DNA from 3 places in the Paenibacillus sp. JL3B1040 genome. Region 2 is predicted to be linked to each of the others. Evidence: riboswitches for the same ligand, from Rfam matches in the RefSeq annotation. Region 2 holds a riboswitch; each other region holds the start of a gene.

Region 1 (5,653 bases), 240 kb from region 2:
CGGAAGCGGCCATTTGCAGGCGGCTTCCGTGCAAAGCGGCCACCTGGCGGAGGAGGCCGTACAAAGCCAACACTTGGCTGAAGATGCGGTGCAGAGCGAGCATCTGGCCAAAGGCAGCGTGACCGACCGCCATCTTGGCATAGCGGTGATCGGCCCCTATCATATCGCCGCCGAATCGATCAATGCCACACATTTGACCCCCGCGCTGCGGCAAAGCGGGCTGCTGCCCGCCGGCGGCGTCGGCGGGGAAGCCCTGCAACCGGCGTCCATCGCAAGCCGGCATCTGCAGGCCGGCGCGGTCGGTGCCGAAGCGCTCGGCGATGCGGCGGTCGGAAGCGGTCATTTGCAGGCGGGTTCCGTACGAAACGGCCATCTGGCGGAGGCGTCCGTCCAGGGCCGGAACCTGGCTCCTCGTGCGGTGCAAGGCGGGCATTTGGCGGAAGGCAGCGTGTCGGAACACCACCTCGGCGAAGGCGCGGTCGACTCGCGCCATTTGCAGAGGGGTTCCGTGCAAAGCGAACATCTGGCGGAGGAGGCCGTGCAAAGCCGGCACTTGAGTGCAGACGTGGTGCAAGCGGCAAATTTGGCGGCGGACAGCGTGGAGTCCCGGCATCTGAGCGATGCGGCGGTTCATGCCCACCATATCTCGCTCGAAGCGGTAAACGTATGGCATTTGTCTTCTGAAATTCAGCAGCGCGGCCTTCTGCCCGAGGATGGCGTCGGCGGCAAGGACATCCGCCCGTCCGCTATCGGCCGGGGGCATCTGCAGCCGGGCGCGGTGGATGCCGGAACATTGGCCGAGGGCGCCGTGGGGGCCGATCATCTGCAGGCAGCTGCCGTAGGGAACGTCCACCTCGCAGCGGATGCGGTCGGGAGCAGCCAACTGACCGACGAAGCCGTCGGTACCCGCCATCTGCAGCCGGGCGCCGTCGGGGTGCGGCAGTTAAGCTTCACTCCGGTTCAAACCCTGCCGGGCCAGCCGGCACAGCTGCAGTTCGGCATGTCCGCATTTTTGCTGCAGGGCCATGAGGAGGAGACAACGATCACGATCGCTTTCGACGCTCCGTTCGATTCATCCGACTACGTCATCGTTGTCATGACCAATCACTCCGCGTATTACGCCTCGCTGAAGGAGCAGTCGCCCGAATCGGCCGTAATCGCGATCTCCAAACTTAAGGATAGCAGCGTCAACTACGGGTTTGTGACGTGGATGGCCATCGGCAGCGTTCGGTAGGACGACGTATCATGCGCCAGCCGCCGGATCGTTCCGGCGGCTGTTTTTCTGCGTATTCCCATAGATGGAGTGACAAATATTTCAGGCTGTGTGATTTTGCGTACAGCTTTTTTGCGCCAAATTACCTAGTATCTAATGGAAACCGCGCAGCTTTTGTTGCTCTGTTATGTGAAATCATTCACGATGATGTGGGGTGCGGTTTTCGGGATAGACATCGTGCAAGAGGGAGGGGCGTGGGTCGCTTGGAAGGCGGTGTATCGTTTCCGAGCACAGTCGAAAAACAAAGAGACGATATCATCAAGAAGAAGCAGGTTATGTAATTTACATAGCTTGGTGAAATTCACAAGGGAGAGGATCGCATTTGAAAAAGCTGATTAGCCTAACGGTAAGCGCAACATTGGTATTATCATCCTTGTCGCTTACTGTCGGTGTATCCGGTTACAAACTGACCGGCATTGACGTGGTATCCGCCGCATCGGAAACGGAAACGCCAGTCAAAGAAACGCCAAGCAAGACGACTACGCCAAGCAAAACAACGACGCCAAGCAAGACGACTACGCCAAGCAAAACAACGACCCCAAGCAAGAAAACAACACCTAACAAAACGACAACACCCAGCAAGAAAACAACACCCAGCAAAACAACAACACCCAGCAAAACGACAACGCCTGCCAAAACAACCGCTCCGGTTGTTAAACCGGTAGAGAATCCTTATGCCGACGGTGTGTACGTCACTTATGGAAACGCTTATTCTAAAGGGACCGAAGGAGCAAAAGTCACGATCAAGGACGGCAAGGTCGCTGCGATCGAATTGCTCAGAACGAGCCCTAAGCTGATCGATAGAGATGTCCGCAACAATTACAGCGGTCTCTGGAATGCTTATGAGACGATGAAGACCAACCTGCTTGGCAAAACGCAGGAGCAGGCAGCCAAAGTGGACGTTGTGTCCGGCGCGACCCGTTCGTGCGACGGCTGGAAGCTGTCCGTCGATCGCGCTTTCCAAAGAGCGTTGAAAGAGAAACCGCAGGGCGTAACCTATTTTGCCGGCGAGCACATGGGCGTTGATCCGGAAGGTAAATATATGATCTTCGTTACGTTCGACGCGACGAAGCGTACGGCCGTCAAGCTGTATGCGCTTGACGCCAGCGGCAATGCCGTCGAAGAAGCGAACCTGACCGAAGAGCAAGCCGCATTGGTGAAATCCATCGCTGCCGAGCTGCTGGCGAAAGGGACGGACGCCGTAGGACCCAAAGGCCAGGAAGCCGAGTTTAAGGCGGCTGTGAACGCTTATTGGGACGCGGAGCAAAATGCGAAAGTAAACAACGATTCGAAATACATCGACGGGTTCTATTCCGCTTACGGCGCAGCGCGCGATAAAGGCGTGGAGCGAGCCGACGTCTACATCCGCAACGGCAAGCTGGTTGACCTGAAGCTGTACAGACTGGGCTCCAACCTGATCGATCGGGGCGACACGGCATATGCCGATGTGGTGAAAGCCAATGCTCCGATGACGGCGAAACTGCTCGCCAACGGCTCGTACATCGAGAACTTCAGCGACGGCGTCGACGCGATTGCCGGCGCAACCGAAAGTAGCCACAGCTGGAACGTGGCCGTGGAAAGAGCTTTTGAAAAAGCGTTGAAAGTGTCGGGCAAAGCGAAATATTTTGAAGGCACCTTCGCCGGTGTCGACAACCTGTCCAAACTGCTGGTTCTGGCCGACATCAAGGCGGACCAAGTTTCGAACGTAAATGTACATCTGTTTGGTGCAGATGGTAAATTGATCGCAGCCGACAAGCTGACGGAAGAGCAACAAACCGTTGTTGCTCAACTGAACGAAGGCTTGACCCAAAAAGGCGTGAACATGACGCCGATCGTACTTCAAGAGGACTTGTCCCTCGCGGCCAGAGCGGCATTTGCCGACCTGCTGAACAACGCGTCAACAACGCAAGGTACTTACAAAGACGGCACCTACACCGCCTTTGGCGACGCTTATGACAAAGGGACGAACCGTGCCGACGTTACGTTACGCAACGGCGTCATCGTTGGTCTGAAGCTGTATCGCGTTGGGGTAAATATGATTGACCGCGGAGATTCAGCTTATCCTGAGGTTATCAGAGCGATCCCGATCTTGACCCGCGATCTGCTGTTTGCCGGAACGAGAGAGCAAGCGGCGAAGGTCGATGTGGTATCCGGCGCAACCAGCAGCAGTACCGCTTTGAAAACGGCCGTCGAAAATGCTTATAAGAAGGCAGAAATCAACGAGTCGTACAAAACAGCCTACATCAATGGCATTTTTGCCGGGATCAACAAAGACAAATCCGTTTACGTTATGGTAACGGTGCAAAACAACGTGCCGTTCAAAATGGAAGTGTTCTATCTTGACGCGAACGGGAAAATCAAGACGGAAGATCAATTGACCGTCGACGAGAAAGCCGTCAAGACGGAGTTCGAAACGCCGACTGCCGAAGGAGCCTTGCATAAATACGGGTATCGTCCGGCAGCCTTCGGCGATACGGAGGGCATGAAAGCCGTTTCTGCCCAAGTGGTGGACGCCGTGAAGAATGCGCTGGAGAACGCCGGCAGATAATCGCTTTTGCCGGATTTGGCAAGCCTAAAGGCTTGGTGCGTAAAGCCCCCTCGAATCGTTCGAGGGGGCTTTTGTTCGTGCGCATGGAGAAATTTAAAATTCCTAGTTTACAACTTCTGTCCTTGCATGCTAGTATAAATTAACTAAAAAATAGCAATTTTACTAGAAGGGCAAACTTGCCGAAAGTCAAGGACGCAAAGCCACGGGCCTAACGTAACCGTTACCAGGGCAGCCGGGTTTCATGGTAACTTGTGGATGCGATTCTATCTTTCAAACAGTTCTCTTTCTTCGAAAATGCAGCTTTCTCGAGAAAGAGTTTTTTTGTACGAAGAATTTGTCGAATAATAAGTAAAATTGTCGAAAATTGATGTGACGGGGAGAACATATCATGGGAGAATTTGGTGCTTCGGATCCTTTATTGGAGATATATCTTCACGAGAATTCGCAACTGCTGGAACAGCTGGAGCAGTGCATTTTGGAATGCGAGGAAGCGAATGCGTTTTCCTCCGCCGCGATCGATGTCATCTTCCGTATCATGCATACGATCAAAGGTTCTTCCACGATGATGGGCTTCGACAATATTGCGGCATTGTCTCACGTCATCGAGGATCTGTTTGCTTATATCCGCGAACATCAACCCCGAGTAACCGATTATTCGGCATTATCCGATTTGGTGCTCCAAGGTGGGGACTCTATCAAGCTTGAGCTTTATAAGATCAGGCAGGGCGATTCGCCCGACGGCGATTGTGCGCCGCTGATGGGCAGCATCCGCCACCACTTGGAAGAGCTTAAGCACCGGCATGACGGCGGGCGGGACGCTCCCGTCTCCAAACAAGCCGACAGCGGGAGCCTGGACGAGAGTACCGCCCTCGCCGCACATGGTGCCCGCTTGAAAGCAGTCCTGTTCTTCGACGACGACTACAATATGGAAAATGTACGTGCATACCAGGTGGTCCATAGTCTGAAGGAGTGGACCGAGCATTTCAGCTACTGGCCTGATGACATTGAAAGCAACCTGGACTCCGCAGGAATCATCAAGGAGCAGGGGTTTCAGTTGTTTTTCCGCAACGGGGAAAGCGCCGAAACCATCACCGCCTATCTTTCGCAAGCTCCTTGTCTCAAACATCTTGAGATCAGCGAGTATACAGCCCGCGGGGACTTGCCGGAAACCCGCGCTCCTGGCGGATTCCATGCCGGAGGTTATTCTTGAGAGCAACTCCGCAATCGAACCGCCGCTTGTCGAAGAGCGGCCGTCCCCCGGAGCCTCCGGCGTCGCGTCGTTTCCGCCGGAGGAGTCGCAATCGCTGGCCAAGCCGCCCGTTTCGACCGCAACTACGCAGCAGTCCAGTTTCATCAGCGTAAATTTGACCAAGCTGGACGAGTTGATGGACCTGGTTGGGGAATTGGTTATCGCCGAATCGATGGTCACGCAAAATCCCGAATTGGCGGGCCTTGAGCTGGAACAGTTCCGGAAAGCGGCGCGGCAACTGCGCAAAATTACCGGAGAAATTCAGGATAAGGTCATGTCCATCCGGATGGTTCCGCTGGTGAACACGTTTCAGAAAATGCACCGCATCGTCCGGGATATGTGCAGGAAGCAGGAGAAGCTCGTACGGCTCCAACTGGTCGGCGAGGATACGGAAGTCGACAAGAATATTATCGAGCATATCTCGGATCCGATCATGCACCTGGTACGCAACGCCATCGATCATGGCATCGAGGTCCCGGACGAGCGGGCTGCTGCCGGGAAGAACGAGACTGCCACGCTGACGCTCGAAGCCAAAAACGTCGGCGGCGAGGTGCTGATCCTCGTTCGCGACGACGGTCGCGGA
Region 2 (5,653 bases):
ATAATATCCCTTTCATTTTTGCTTTCTTGGCAGCTTCCCTGCCGGTGTGCACCTTCAGTTTTCGAATCACTCGGTTCACATGTTTTTTGACAGTACTCTCTGTTATATGCAAATGTTCCCCAATTGCGGAACGGGTATGACCATTGTGAATAAAACGGAGGATTTCAACTTCGGTTCGCGTTAATTTTTGGCGCATTTCTTGTTGCTTCATTCGTACAAACTCGGATCGAAGCACGCCTGCGGCAGAAGCATGAATGGAGGATAGGCCCGCATATGCGGCTCGAATAGCCTCCGGAATATCTTCAAGCGCCGTCTTGAGAATATAATTGAAAGCACCGTTGCCGAACGCCTCAGAAACGATCCCTGCCTGATCTAATACTGTAAGCATGATGACTTTCGCATTACTCATGCTGCCAATCTCGAGCGCCGCGTCAAGCCCGTCTGCCTTTTTCCCATCCAGCACCACATCCAATAGCACCACATCAATGTCTAACATACTGACAATGCGAATTGCATTGACTTTCGTCTGAGCCGTTCCGACCAAAAACAAATCCTGTTCCCGATTCACCGTTTCGGATATATATTCGTTCCACACCGGATCGTCTTCCACCAATAGTACTTTGATCTTGCTCATGGTCTCCCTCCCATCGGTTCAATGACGGTGAATGACGAATGACTCTTTGGATGGGAAAATGAAGCGTAAATGACGTACCGATTCCGATTAGACTTTGTACCTCGATGGACCCCTGATGGTGTCGCATGACTTCATGACTGTAGAATAACCCCAATCCATCATTCCCTTCGTTCGATTTGGTTGTAAAGTGAGGTTCAAATATATATGGCATGGCTTCCGGAGCGATGCCGCAACCGGAATCACGAACGGTAATATCCATCGTTTCTTGCGAGAGATTAGACGTTATAGTCAGACACCCTCCTTCGGACATCGCTTCAATGGCATTATAGAAGAGGTTCTTCATGACTTGTTGCACGTGAACAGAATCACAATACAAAACAATCGATTCATCCAATTTTTTTCGGACTTTAAGATTCTTGCTGCAAAATTCTCCCGCCAAGCTATCCAATAGTTGCTCAACGAGTTCATTTATAATACATGACTGCTCGTATAATACCAACTGTTGTGATGAATGACGAAAACGGAAAGCTATTGCTATTATCCGCTCGGTTGCATCGATTAGATGAGATGTGTCCCGATACAATTCCTGTTGCTCGGTTTGTTGGGCAAGATTAAATATACGTCTGGCTGCGACCTGTATTTTTCCCAGTTCACTTTTTAAAGCATGATAGAATTGAAATATAAGCGGAGTGTTCCCATATGGTTCTTGGGGTGTAGATTCCAATCGGATTCGGACACCCAATACACCGTAACGAACAACAAATACATAAAAGCAAATGCATACTGCCGTTAAAACAGCACGTTTGGTATCAAAGGGCGGATAGAATCGGAGCAAAGGCAGAATATAATCGAAAAGCAGTACAAAACTGATCGACGGTACAACAATCCAACAGACCACACGGTGTTGCTGTCTGATCCTCTCATCAACTTCACGGTATGCCAACCTCAAGCATGGCACTGCTGCGGTAGCGTAATAAATCATCGCCCAGAGCGGTATCGGATGTGTATCACGTGAAGCCTCTGAAGGTAGAAGAAACATGATCAGAACCGGGATCAGTGCCCCAACGATTGTGGAGCGCTTCCAACCCTTTCGCCGTTGAAACCATCCCGCATAGCTCAAGCTGAACATCAACAACGAATAAGGAGGCATGTACAAGGCTAAGAAGTAAAAAAACTCTTTTACCCATTCCAGTCCGGCTATAATTGAATCGTTTGCCAAAGGGACAATTGCGGGAATTATCTTCTCATCTATGGCGATAGTCAACTCTCCAAGTACAGAGAAAAAAGCGACTGAACCGGCCCAACGATTTGGCTCGCTTCTCGGATTGGTGAATAGCAGAATGGCGGTCATCAACAATAATGACAATACAAGCACCACTTCAGTTCCCTCCCTCGATGAGGTTCCTCGGCTTATTCGGAATCGGACATAGACGACAAAAAAGACACGTACCCTAACGTGCCTTTTCTCCAGAAGCCTGCCTTTTAGGGTAACCCGGCGATCATAGCCTTACGGCCGCAGACCCGTGGCTTTGCGTCCCCGTCTTTCGAGCGGGTTTGCCATTTTTCCTTCAGCTCATATTTATTTGGACAACCAATCGGAGATTACTTCATAACCCATTCGTCCATGGCGATGATCGAATCCCTCACCTGACCACTATAATGTCATTTAACAGCCACCAGGTGCTACTACCTAACATAGATTCGACATCAAAATCCCTCCCTCTTTTCAAGTCCTTCATTAAGATAAGCAATAGAAGCACAGTTTCGACCGAAAAACGGACCTTTGTCCTAATAACAAGCGGGAAGATATAGTCCAAATTCCTGTCTAATCCTCGCTTTATAGACATATTATACTAGAAGATTCCAGCTTTTGCGAGAATGGAGTTACAAAACTTTCCTTATTTATTTTCATCTCGAAATCGTAATATCCGAATTGGAAATATGGATTTCGAACAGCAGCGACTTTTCGTTTTCTGTAACATGTGCAAGCATTTGTTCATAAATTAGAATCAAAGCAAATCACCTGCTTTATAACCCCTTGCCCTTTTCGCTTGGGGTTCTTCTTTGTTTTTCTGTAACAGGCCATCCGTGCGGAGTTTTCGAAGAACTCCAAAGTCCTGCGAATCTGGCTTTGTATCAAAAATGGTAAAAAGGGCGTTTGACTATAGGCATTCGCCGGATACGGTCTAGGTATCTAACCATAGAATGATGCTGTAAATCAATTCGAAATGGGAGTGATCAACCGAAACCAAGTTCTAGGTTAGCCAATAATTTGTTACGAGTATCGGAATATTACAGAAATGATCAATGTAAGCATTAACTCCCCCAACTCTCTCGAAGTTGGGGGTACTTTTTAGATCTAAAATATACTATAAAAAGTAATTATGATCTTACTAGCAGTAAATGATAATCAGGCGACGCCTCTATTTTGAGAACCTCTTGAATAATTGGACTACTAGGGACATTAATGAAACCCATTTTCCTTGCCAATCCAATACTCGCCTCCGTGTTAGCATTTTCGATACAAATTCGTTCAAAACCTTTGCTTCTGGCATAATTTTTTAACCATTCGATCACTATTGTCCCAATCCCCATCCGCTCAGGGGCCAATGCAATAACACCAATAATCAGGCTTTGATAATAGACACCTTAATGGAAATAAAGCTCTGAACGTAAGTCTAGTCTAACTTTTCCTTCGGCAGAATTGATTTCAACTTTTCTTAGCGACCTTCCACCTAAATAATTTTGTACTTCGACCTTATCAGAGGTCAACTGTTCTAACAAAAGACGTAAACCATCAAAATCAGTATCTGGTATATCAAATGATTTTAGCATTGTACCATCCTCTTTCTTAATATTTTTCTAAACTTCAATAGGTATATTTCTATGCATAACAAACCCTTCTCTCTTTCAGTTACTACACCAGAAAGGATTTTTACTAACCATGTCGAAATTGGTAATTTAATCATAAGATAAGGATGATGGACATGGGAGAGCGTATCTTACATTGTGGAACTTCTTTGGAAAATTATTATACATGCGTCAATCAACAAGTAGCCGGCTTTACGAAAAGAGTCGCTAACGTGAATGACCGGGTCTATATTGTAGTGAAAGTAGGAAATAAATCACTATGCGGAGCTCGCGGTAAACTAAAAGAACCTACCGATTTTCGGCCTTGGAAAGACAGCGATCAATATCCTCAATGTTTCACTCTTTGCGAAATCGAATACTGCCAACCGTTTGACATCAGCATTCTGGAGCAAGCCGGTGGAAAGTATTGGAGCCTCAAATATGTGCAATCCGCAAAAACCATAACCGATGAGACGGCTCTGCAGTTGCTTCAGACTGGCTTTGAACAAAATCGAACCAATGATCTGTTCAAATTCGAACAGCCTTTTACGATTAACTGCAACGGTAACCCTTCTGATGCTGAAGAGTGGTCCACGGATGAGGTGACTGAAGAAAATTACCAAGAAGTCTTGAACACTGTTCCCGATGTTAAAATCAACATCACGAGCACCTATGTCACGGTCAAATTTGAGAATGAAACAGACAAAATCAAAGGACTGGAGCCGCTGGTCAACGCTAACTTTTATCATTTATTCGATGATTTTTCCGAGCATCGGTCCGTGCTTATCCCACAAAACAGAATGTTTATGACTGCCCCTAAAAAAGATGCTAATAACAAAATGATCGCTGGGATCAGCGGTTACCCAGATGCAGTGCTCGTCCGCTTCATTCCCGATAATAAAACGATGCCCATTCAAGTTAACTTAATTGAATACGAATGTTATGGACGATACAAAAAAACACGTTTGGAAAAATTCGAGCATCTAAATGGACACATTATCCCGCAGCTAATGCGGTTTGCATCCACTTTTAGCATTGCTACAGACACGAAAATCAGAGAAGATACAATTCATAAGTGGTCCGGAAAAATCATCAAATACATCAACGAGGATGATTCGATCATGTCCAAAGCAGCGACGTGGATGCACGAACTGGACCCCGAAATCAAAGAACAGAACATTTCATACAATCTTCACAGCTTGCTGGACAAGGCATTCCGTTCTAATTTAAGGATCATTTTAATTATAGATGAATTAACCTCCGAGCAAAACGAAACCATCAAAAATATCATCAACTCATTCAAATTGGAAAATAAGAAAAGCACCGACTTCTTGAGCTTCGTAGTCAAACTGCAGCAAAAAATCGATTTGCTCAACAATACGGAGGAATACGCTCTTTCACTTCAAAAGTGACTGGAAGTAGCTGAGATCGTTTTTTTCTGTTGGAATATGAGAATTGACTTTACCGGTAGAAGATCATGCCCCAAAAAATGGCACGAGCCGTCAGGCAACGTGCCGAAGGAGTTAGAATGATGGAGAATAACAAAAAAGTATTTGTACCTGATGATAAAGGGAATAAGAAACAAGGGATTGACCTTGGACATTACACGCATATTCGTGCGTATCATGCCTGTCGTCCTATTGATATGGAAAGCTACTTTTCAGAGGGCATAAAGCCTTTTAATGTAGAGGAAATGCGTCAAATTGCCACTGCCACATTTGGAATATCAGTAAACACAGTTATGGATTACGACCCTACACTGCAACCTTCCGATTCCAAGCATGTCTATTTCAGCTTGTTTAAAAAAGAACTCCTGGGCGAAAGCGGACACTATTTATGTTGGGGGAGTGAATACCTTGCCGCAATTGCTGCACAATTAGATAAAGACATATATGGGAAATATCACGATATGCTATCCAGTACCGGAATCCCCACTATTTTTGTTTGTGATGTCCCGCTAGAATTATTGCCTCAATGGCAAATAGACGATATATCTGAACACTATGATCCTCATGACAGTAACTCTGCATGCTGGATTTCAGAAAGGTTAAAACCTGAATATATTGTTGCTCATGAACATCCTTCAAAAATATATAACCCTGTCCAAAGAAGCCAGTATATAAATAAACAAACCCACTGCAAATGGTGCGTCCCTGTGCAAAAGTAGCA
Region 3 (5,653 bases), 2.0 Mb from region 2:
TAAAGCCGTTTCGGTTTGCCTTCCCCGATTTTTTCAGCTTATCCTCGGCCGTATTCGCAAAATGAACATCGATGATTCCCAGCCCGTTGGAACTAAAGTCAATCTGCTGCTCTAAGCCATCCCCAAACTTGTTTTCGTCAAAGCTGACCCACACGTAAAAGTAGCCTTTCAGCTTTTGCCCGACAATACTGTCGTTAAAAGTAAAAGTAACTTCCCCGTCGGGTTCGACCGTATACTCTCCAACTTCACCATCCAGATCGCCTGTCAATCGCTGCCCGATTTTAAATTTGTCAGGCAATTGAAAAGTAAAGGTAGAGCCGTCCCCATAACCGTGGGATTCATTCGGGAAGCTCCATGTGTAAATGACAGCCACTTCATCCTTAACCGCCGGCCGGATATCCTGAATCCGATCCCCCTTGATAACTAAATCTCCGGTAGCCGGATCATATTCGGGCTTTTGATTGCGAATTTCCGCGTTTGTAATAAGATTATCCGTAATGACCGGACTCACGGAAGCCGCGAGCAGGATGTTTGCTCCCTGCCGCCCATCAGGGCCGTAAACCGCGTCAGTGACCGTATCCGTGGCGCTGACGGCGGCATCGCTCGGGGCTCCTTCCGAATCGGCGCTGGCCAGAGTGGCTCCCGCTCCGAATGTCCCTTGAAAAACAAGAGCAGCAGCCATAATGATGGCCATGAATTTGCGTTTCATAAGTCGTGTTTTTGCCTCCTTTTTTCTATCGATATCGATGTGTTCAAACGACGCTTCTCCCTACCTCCTTCTCGAAACGTTGTGGTGGGCAACATGACCATCGTATTTCAGCATTCTAAACAATTCCTCGACAATCGACCAAATAAAGCCAAGTCCCCTTGGTTATAAGTGATATTATTCATTGACTTGACCGGCGTTTTTCGCCCGATAACTCTGTCTTTCTTGGGTTTTTACGGTATAGAAATCCATAAAATTGTTTTTTTTCACCGCTTCCACCAACCAGCAGCAAAAATCGCGAAATTCGTCAACCTCCCACGTTCGGCCATCGCGGTAAACGATCCGGGGATAGGTGAAGCTCAGCTTCATTTCGCCGTTCCATTCAAAGCGAAACCCGATTCTCCATTTCTGCTGGTGGAGCCAAAATCGAAACGGCTGCTCCCGCAAAAGGTAAACCTGCCCGTTGCCAAAAAAAACGGGGCCGTCCGGCGTCGCCACGATTCCGATTCGATTTTTCCGGTAGTTCATATAAAAGCCTCTTTGCCGGTATCTTCTCAGTTGCTTGGTCAGTTCGATCTCTCGAAAGGTATCCAGCTCCATGCCGCGGGAACCGTCCCTAAAGTGAGCGACAACATTCATCACCTTGAACCTCTCCCTGCTTGGCGTGCTTTGTTGTGACATACGTTTGCAAGGAGTATAAACAGGGAGTCTATACAACTTCTGAACAATCCTGATCGGTTGGCGGGAATCGGAGGAACGGTGAACGCAAAAAAGCCGCTTCGACACCCGACCCGGCAAACAGGATCGAAATGTCAGAAGCGGCGCGTATTCCGCAACCGGCGTGATTGGGTTCGCAACTTAGTATATTTTCTCGGCCTTATATTTCGCGGGATCTTTGATCATCGTATAAGCGGTCGTCGTTCCTTTCCAGCCCGCGTCCGCCGTAGTATCAATCGTGATCCAGCGACCGTTTGCATAAACCTCGTTCCAGGCGTGATAGGTACTGACATAATCCGAGGTCCCCATCACCAATTTGGCCGGAATCCCTACGCTGCGCAGCATCGCCGCGAACAAGGAAGAGAATCCATAGCAAATGTCCTTCTTCCGGGTCAGCGTCCGGTCGAGATCGGGCAGGTAACTGGAGGTGGCGCTGAAGGCCAAGCTGTCGTCGTACTTGATGGTGCTGGTGACATAATCATAGATGATCTGAACTTTTTCCTCGGTTCCGACCGCGTCTTGAATCAACTCGTTGGCGATTTTCGCCGCGCGGCCGTCCGGTTCCCAATTTACGTTTTGCGTGGAATGCAAAAACACCTGCTTCTCGTCCTTCAGTTGCAGCTTGACCGTGTCCTTATGGACCAAACGGTACGTTGTCCCTTTAAGCTGTTCCAAAAGACTGACCGCATACTCTCCGTTCCCCAGTTGAAGCGGAAACGTCTCTCCGTTCGTTCCGGGTGTTAACGTGTAGGTGTATTTCTCCTCGCCCTTGGCGATCTGCAGCTTGGTTTTGATCTTCGTCTTAACGTCATAGTTGATGCGGATCGCTCCCTGATCCACCATGGTTTTATCGATCCAGCCCGGGGTTTCCGCCCCTTGAACCGGAATTGCGCCGGCTCCTCCGAACCCAATAATGATCGCGAGCGTTACGGATATCCACTTTCTCATGACAAAAAAACTCCCTTCGGTAGCTGGCTGCCAAACTATCTTAGGCCCTATAGCTTTGCGTCCCTGCCTTTCGACAGGTTTGCCTTTATCGGATAAAGCTCTTTAGAAGTTGTATCGGCACAGATCATGTCATTTGTTAATCCGGATTCATCCTACTCGGCTCCAAAACCGTCTTTTATGCAGGTCTTTAGACCTGCCTCATTATCGATTCCTCCTTGCGGGATCGTCCGACTCGACTAAAGAAAAAATAGTAAAAAAGAAGGATTCCGATATGAAGCACTGCCAAAACCATGTAGATATTGCCATACACGGCAGAGCCCTCAAACGGATTCAGCGGATTCCAGTGCGACGACGAGCCGTGATCCACGGCATGGCCGTAAAGGCTGGTCGAAACCGCGCCGGACAAAAAGCCCAACATGGACAACAGACCCATGCCTACCCCGGTCTGCTCTTTGGGCAGCGTGCGGGAAATCGTGTTGGACAACGCCAGTTGCATGAACATTTGCCCCACATTGCCCAGGATCAGAATCGCCGCAATCCAGCCCGCCGCCGCCCCGGACAGCACCGAAATCAGGGCAAAACAGCTGATTAGCAGCAGGGAAGCCACATAGATGACGAAGGAATTGCCCTTGGCATCCGCCAACTTGCCCCCTTTGCGGCCGAGGATCGCCGAGGCAACAGCCCCGGGCACCATGGCAAATCCGATCCAACCGGCAGGCAGCCGATTCACCTCGGCCAGCAGCTGCGGCGTCAGGAACGGCAGCGCATAGCCGATCCCCATGACCAGCACCGACAACAGCAGACCCAGCGCATAGCCCGTGTTCCGAAATAATCGCGGATCCACGAACGGTTGCGGAGCTAGGCGGATCCGCCATAGAAACAGGAGAAACCCGATCAAACTGCCTAAATAAAGCTCCCATCGCCCATAGGTTACGCCGAGCAATAACAGAGTGACCGTGATGCCCAGCACCCCTCCGCCGAGCCAATCGATCCGAACGGCCCGAATCGGCTCATCGCTGAGGTATTTGCGGTAGAACGGCAGCGTAAACAGCATCAGCATCGGGATGCAAAACAACCATCGCCAATCGACCAGACTGACCAGCAGCGCGGATACGACCGGCCCAATCGCGCCCCCGATCGCCAGCCCCGTGGCTGTAATTCCCAGCGCATATCCGCGGCGCTCGGCAGGAAAATGCCGCACCGGAATGATCATCGCGGCTGCGGGAACCACCGACGCGCCGGCCGACTGCAGCACGCGGCCCAGCAAGACCATCCAATACGCCTGAGCCGACAATCCGGTCATTGAACCCAAACAAAACAGGATTAACCCGAACGTCAGCAGTTTTTTCAACTGAAAAGCATCCGCCAGCTTCCCGTAAATCACGGCGCCGATGGCGTAAATCAGAGCATATGCCGTCGAAACCCAACTGACTTGAGTGACGGATAAGCCGAATTCACCTTTGATTTCAGGGAGCACGATATTAAACATCGTTGCCCCCATGGATGACAAGATCATGGTAAACGCCAAAATGCGGATCAGCTTCTCGCGTGCCTCGGATGAATCGGCATTTTTCATCGTATCGTCCCCCCTATCGATTTCCTCACAAGTTATTGTAGGATTGAATATTAATAATGAAAAATATATATTAATTTATGTATTCATAACCTAAAGGATATTAATCATCAAATTCCCTTAAGAGAGGAGTTGTCATCCGCATGGAGTTGCTGCAATTGGAGTATTTTCGCACGGTCGCCCATTTGGAGCATATGACCCGAGCCGCCCAAGAGCTGCATATCGCCCAGCCGGCGCTCAGCAAAACGATTGCCAGGCTCGAGGAGGATTTGGGGGTCCCGTTGTTCGATCGGCAAAATCGTCAGATTCGGCTGAACGCCTTCGGCAAAGCCTTTTTGAAAAAGGTCGAGACAGCGCTGGACATCCTGGAAGAGGGAAGGCAGGAGGTGGCGGATCTGGCGGGGATGGAGCGCGGCAGCATCCATTTGGCCACGAATACGCTGGGACGCATTACGGCTGCGCTCGGGGCTTTCCGCGAAGCTTATCCCGAGGTGAACTTCCGCATCCTGCAGACGTCGCCGGCATCCATTGCGGAAATGATCGAGCTGTTGGAGAAGGGCGAGGTGGATCTCTGCTTCACTGCTTCCTCGCTTGATCATCCGGGAGTGCGAGAGCTGCCGGTGCTGGACGCCGAGGTGTTTCTCGCCGTCCCGCCCGGCCACCGGCTGGAGGCAAGCAAAAGCGTCCGCCTCGAGGACGTGGCGGACGAACCTTTCATTGAATATAAAGCGGGCCACCCGTTTCGCAAGATCAACGAAGCGTTTTGCCTGGCCGCAGGCATTCGCCCCCGCATCGTCTGCGAGGTGGATGAACCCGGCGCGCTTGGCAGCCTCGTCTTCGCCGGACTGGGCGTCGCCTTCGTTCCGGCATGTCGGAAGGACGAACGTCCTCCCTACTCGATGCTGCGGATCGAAAGCCCGGTGTGCCGGCGCGTTTTCTCCGTCGCTTGGCTGGAGCGCCGATATTTATCCGAAGCCGCGCGCCGGTTTCGGCAGTTTCTGGGCGAATATTATAGCGGCGCGTAAATGTCTTAGCGGTTCCCGCGGCGCGAGGTCCGCTTTAGCACCAAGATGCCGGCCAGCGCCGCGGTGACGAGCGGCAAATATTTAATGCCTCTCAGCCAGGAGAGGTCCCCTCTGAACAAGGTGACCGCGGTGATGGCGATCAGCTCGCTGAGCACCAATCCGCCGATCAAACCGCCGGCTAGCGCCGCGATAAGCCAAAGTGCTTTTTTCACTTAAATTCCTCCTCCATCTTCGCTGATTGGTTAATCCGGGAGATTGCCCGATTTGGTGCCTACGCGAAACGGCGTAGTCACCCCTTCGTAGTTCACCATCATCGTCATCCCGTTGGCGGCATGCCCCAAATTGTGGCAATGTTCCATCCACAAGCCGGGATTATCCGCTTTGAAGACCACTTCATATTCTTCGCCGCTGAACAGGAGCACGCTGTCCGCATAGATGGGGCTGCCCGTCAGCGGCTTGCCGTTCTTCGTCAAGATCTTGAAGAGATGTCCGTGCAGATGCATCGGATGCGGACCACCAAAGGTATGTTTGAAACGGATTTTGATCCACTCCCCTTCCTTGACTAGAAGCGGCGGAATTTCATGAAACTTCTTGCCGTTAATATCGAGGACGCCGAGCTTTAGATCGTAAACCCGGTCGAACTTCATGTCCGCGGTAATCCCGTCCGCAAGCGGCGTCCCGTAA

What was found. A riboswitch is a leader RNA that binds a small molecule or an ion and turns the genes downstream of it on or off. The one in region 2 is predicted to bind cyclic di-GMP.
Region 1: another riboswitch for cyclic di-GMP. It lies ahead of ACZF99_RS18475 (Hpt domain-containing protein); the one in region 2 lies ahead of ACZF99_RS19585 (sensor histidine kinase).
Region 3: another riboswitch for cyclic di-GMP. It lies ahead of ACZF99_RS10390 (transglutaminase-like domain-containing protein); the one in region 2 lies ahead of ACZF99_RS19585 (sensor histidine kinase).

The regions. Positions count from the first base shown of each region.
Region 1 is NZ_CM169317.1:4,095,839-4,101,491, reverse strand. It holds gene ACZF99_RS18485 (WIAG-tail domain) at 1-1,234, shown strand, start outside; gene ACZF99_RS18480 (FMN-binding protein) at 1,596-3,821, shown strand; cyclic di-GMP riboswitch class I at 3,981-4,066, shown strand; gene ACZF99_RS18475 (Hpt domain-containing protein) at 4,210-5,031, shown strand; gene ACZF99_RS18470 (chemotaxis protein CheA) at 5,012-5,653, shown strand, end outside.
Region 2 is NZ_CM169317.1:4,338,429-4,344,081, forward strand. It holds gene ACZF99_RS19580 (response regulator transcription factor) at 1-595, opposite strand, end outside; gene ACZF99_RS19585 (sensor histidine kinase) at 483-2,012, opposite strand; cyclic di-GMP riboswitch class I at 2,118-2,203, opposite strand; gene ACZF99_RS19590 (GNAT family N-acetyltransferase) at 3,017-3,229, opposite strand; gene ACZF99_RS19595 (hypothetical protein) at 3,284-3,469, opposite strand; gene ACZF99_RS19600 (hypothetical protein) at 3,622-4,896, shown strand; gene ACZF99_RS19605 (hypothetical protein) at 5,016-5,651, shown strand.
Region 3 is NZ_CM169317.1:2,333,902-2,339,554, reverse strand. It holds gene ACZF99_RS10400 (SpaA isopeptide-forming pilin-related protein) at 1-709, opposite strand, end outside; gene ACZF99_RS10395 (hypothetical protein) at 884-1,348, opposite strand; gene ACZF99_RS10390 (transglutaminase-like domain-containing protein) at 1,565-2,371, opposite strand; cyclic di-GMP riboswitch class I at 2,387-2,465, opposite strand; gene ACZF99_RS10385 (MFS transporter) at 2,559-3,947, opposite strand; gene ACZF99_RS10380 (LysR family transcriptional regulator) at 4,088-4,969, shown strand; gene ACZF99_RS10375 (DUF5957 family protein) at 4,975-5,181, opposite strand; gene ACZF99_RS10370 (multicopper oxidase family protein) at 5,212-5,653, opposite strand, start outside.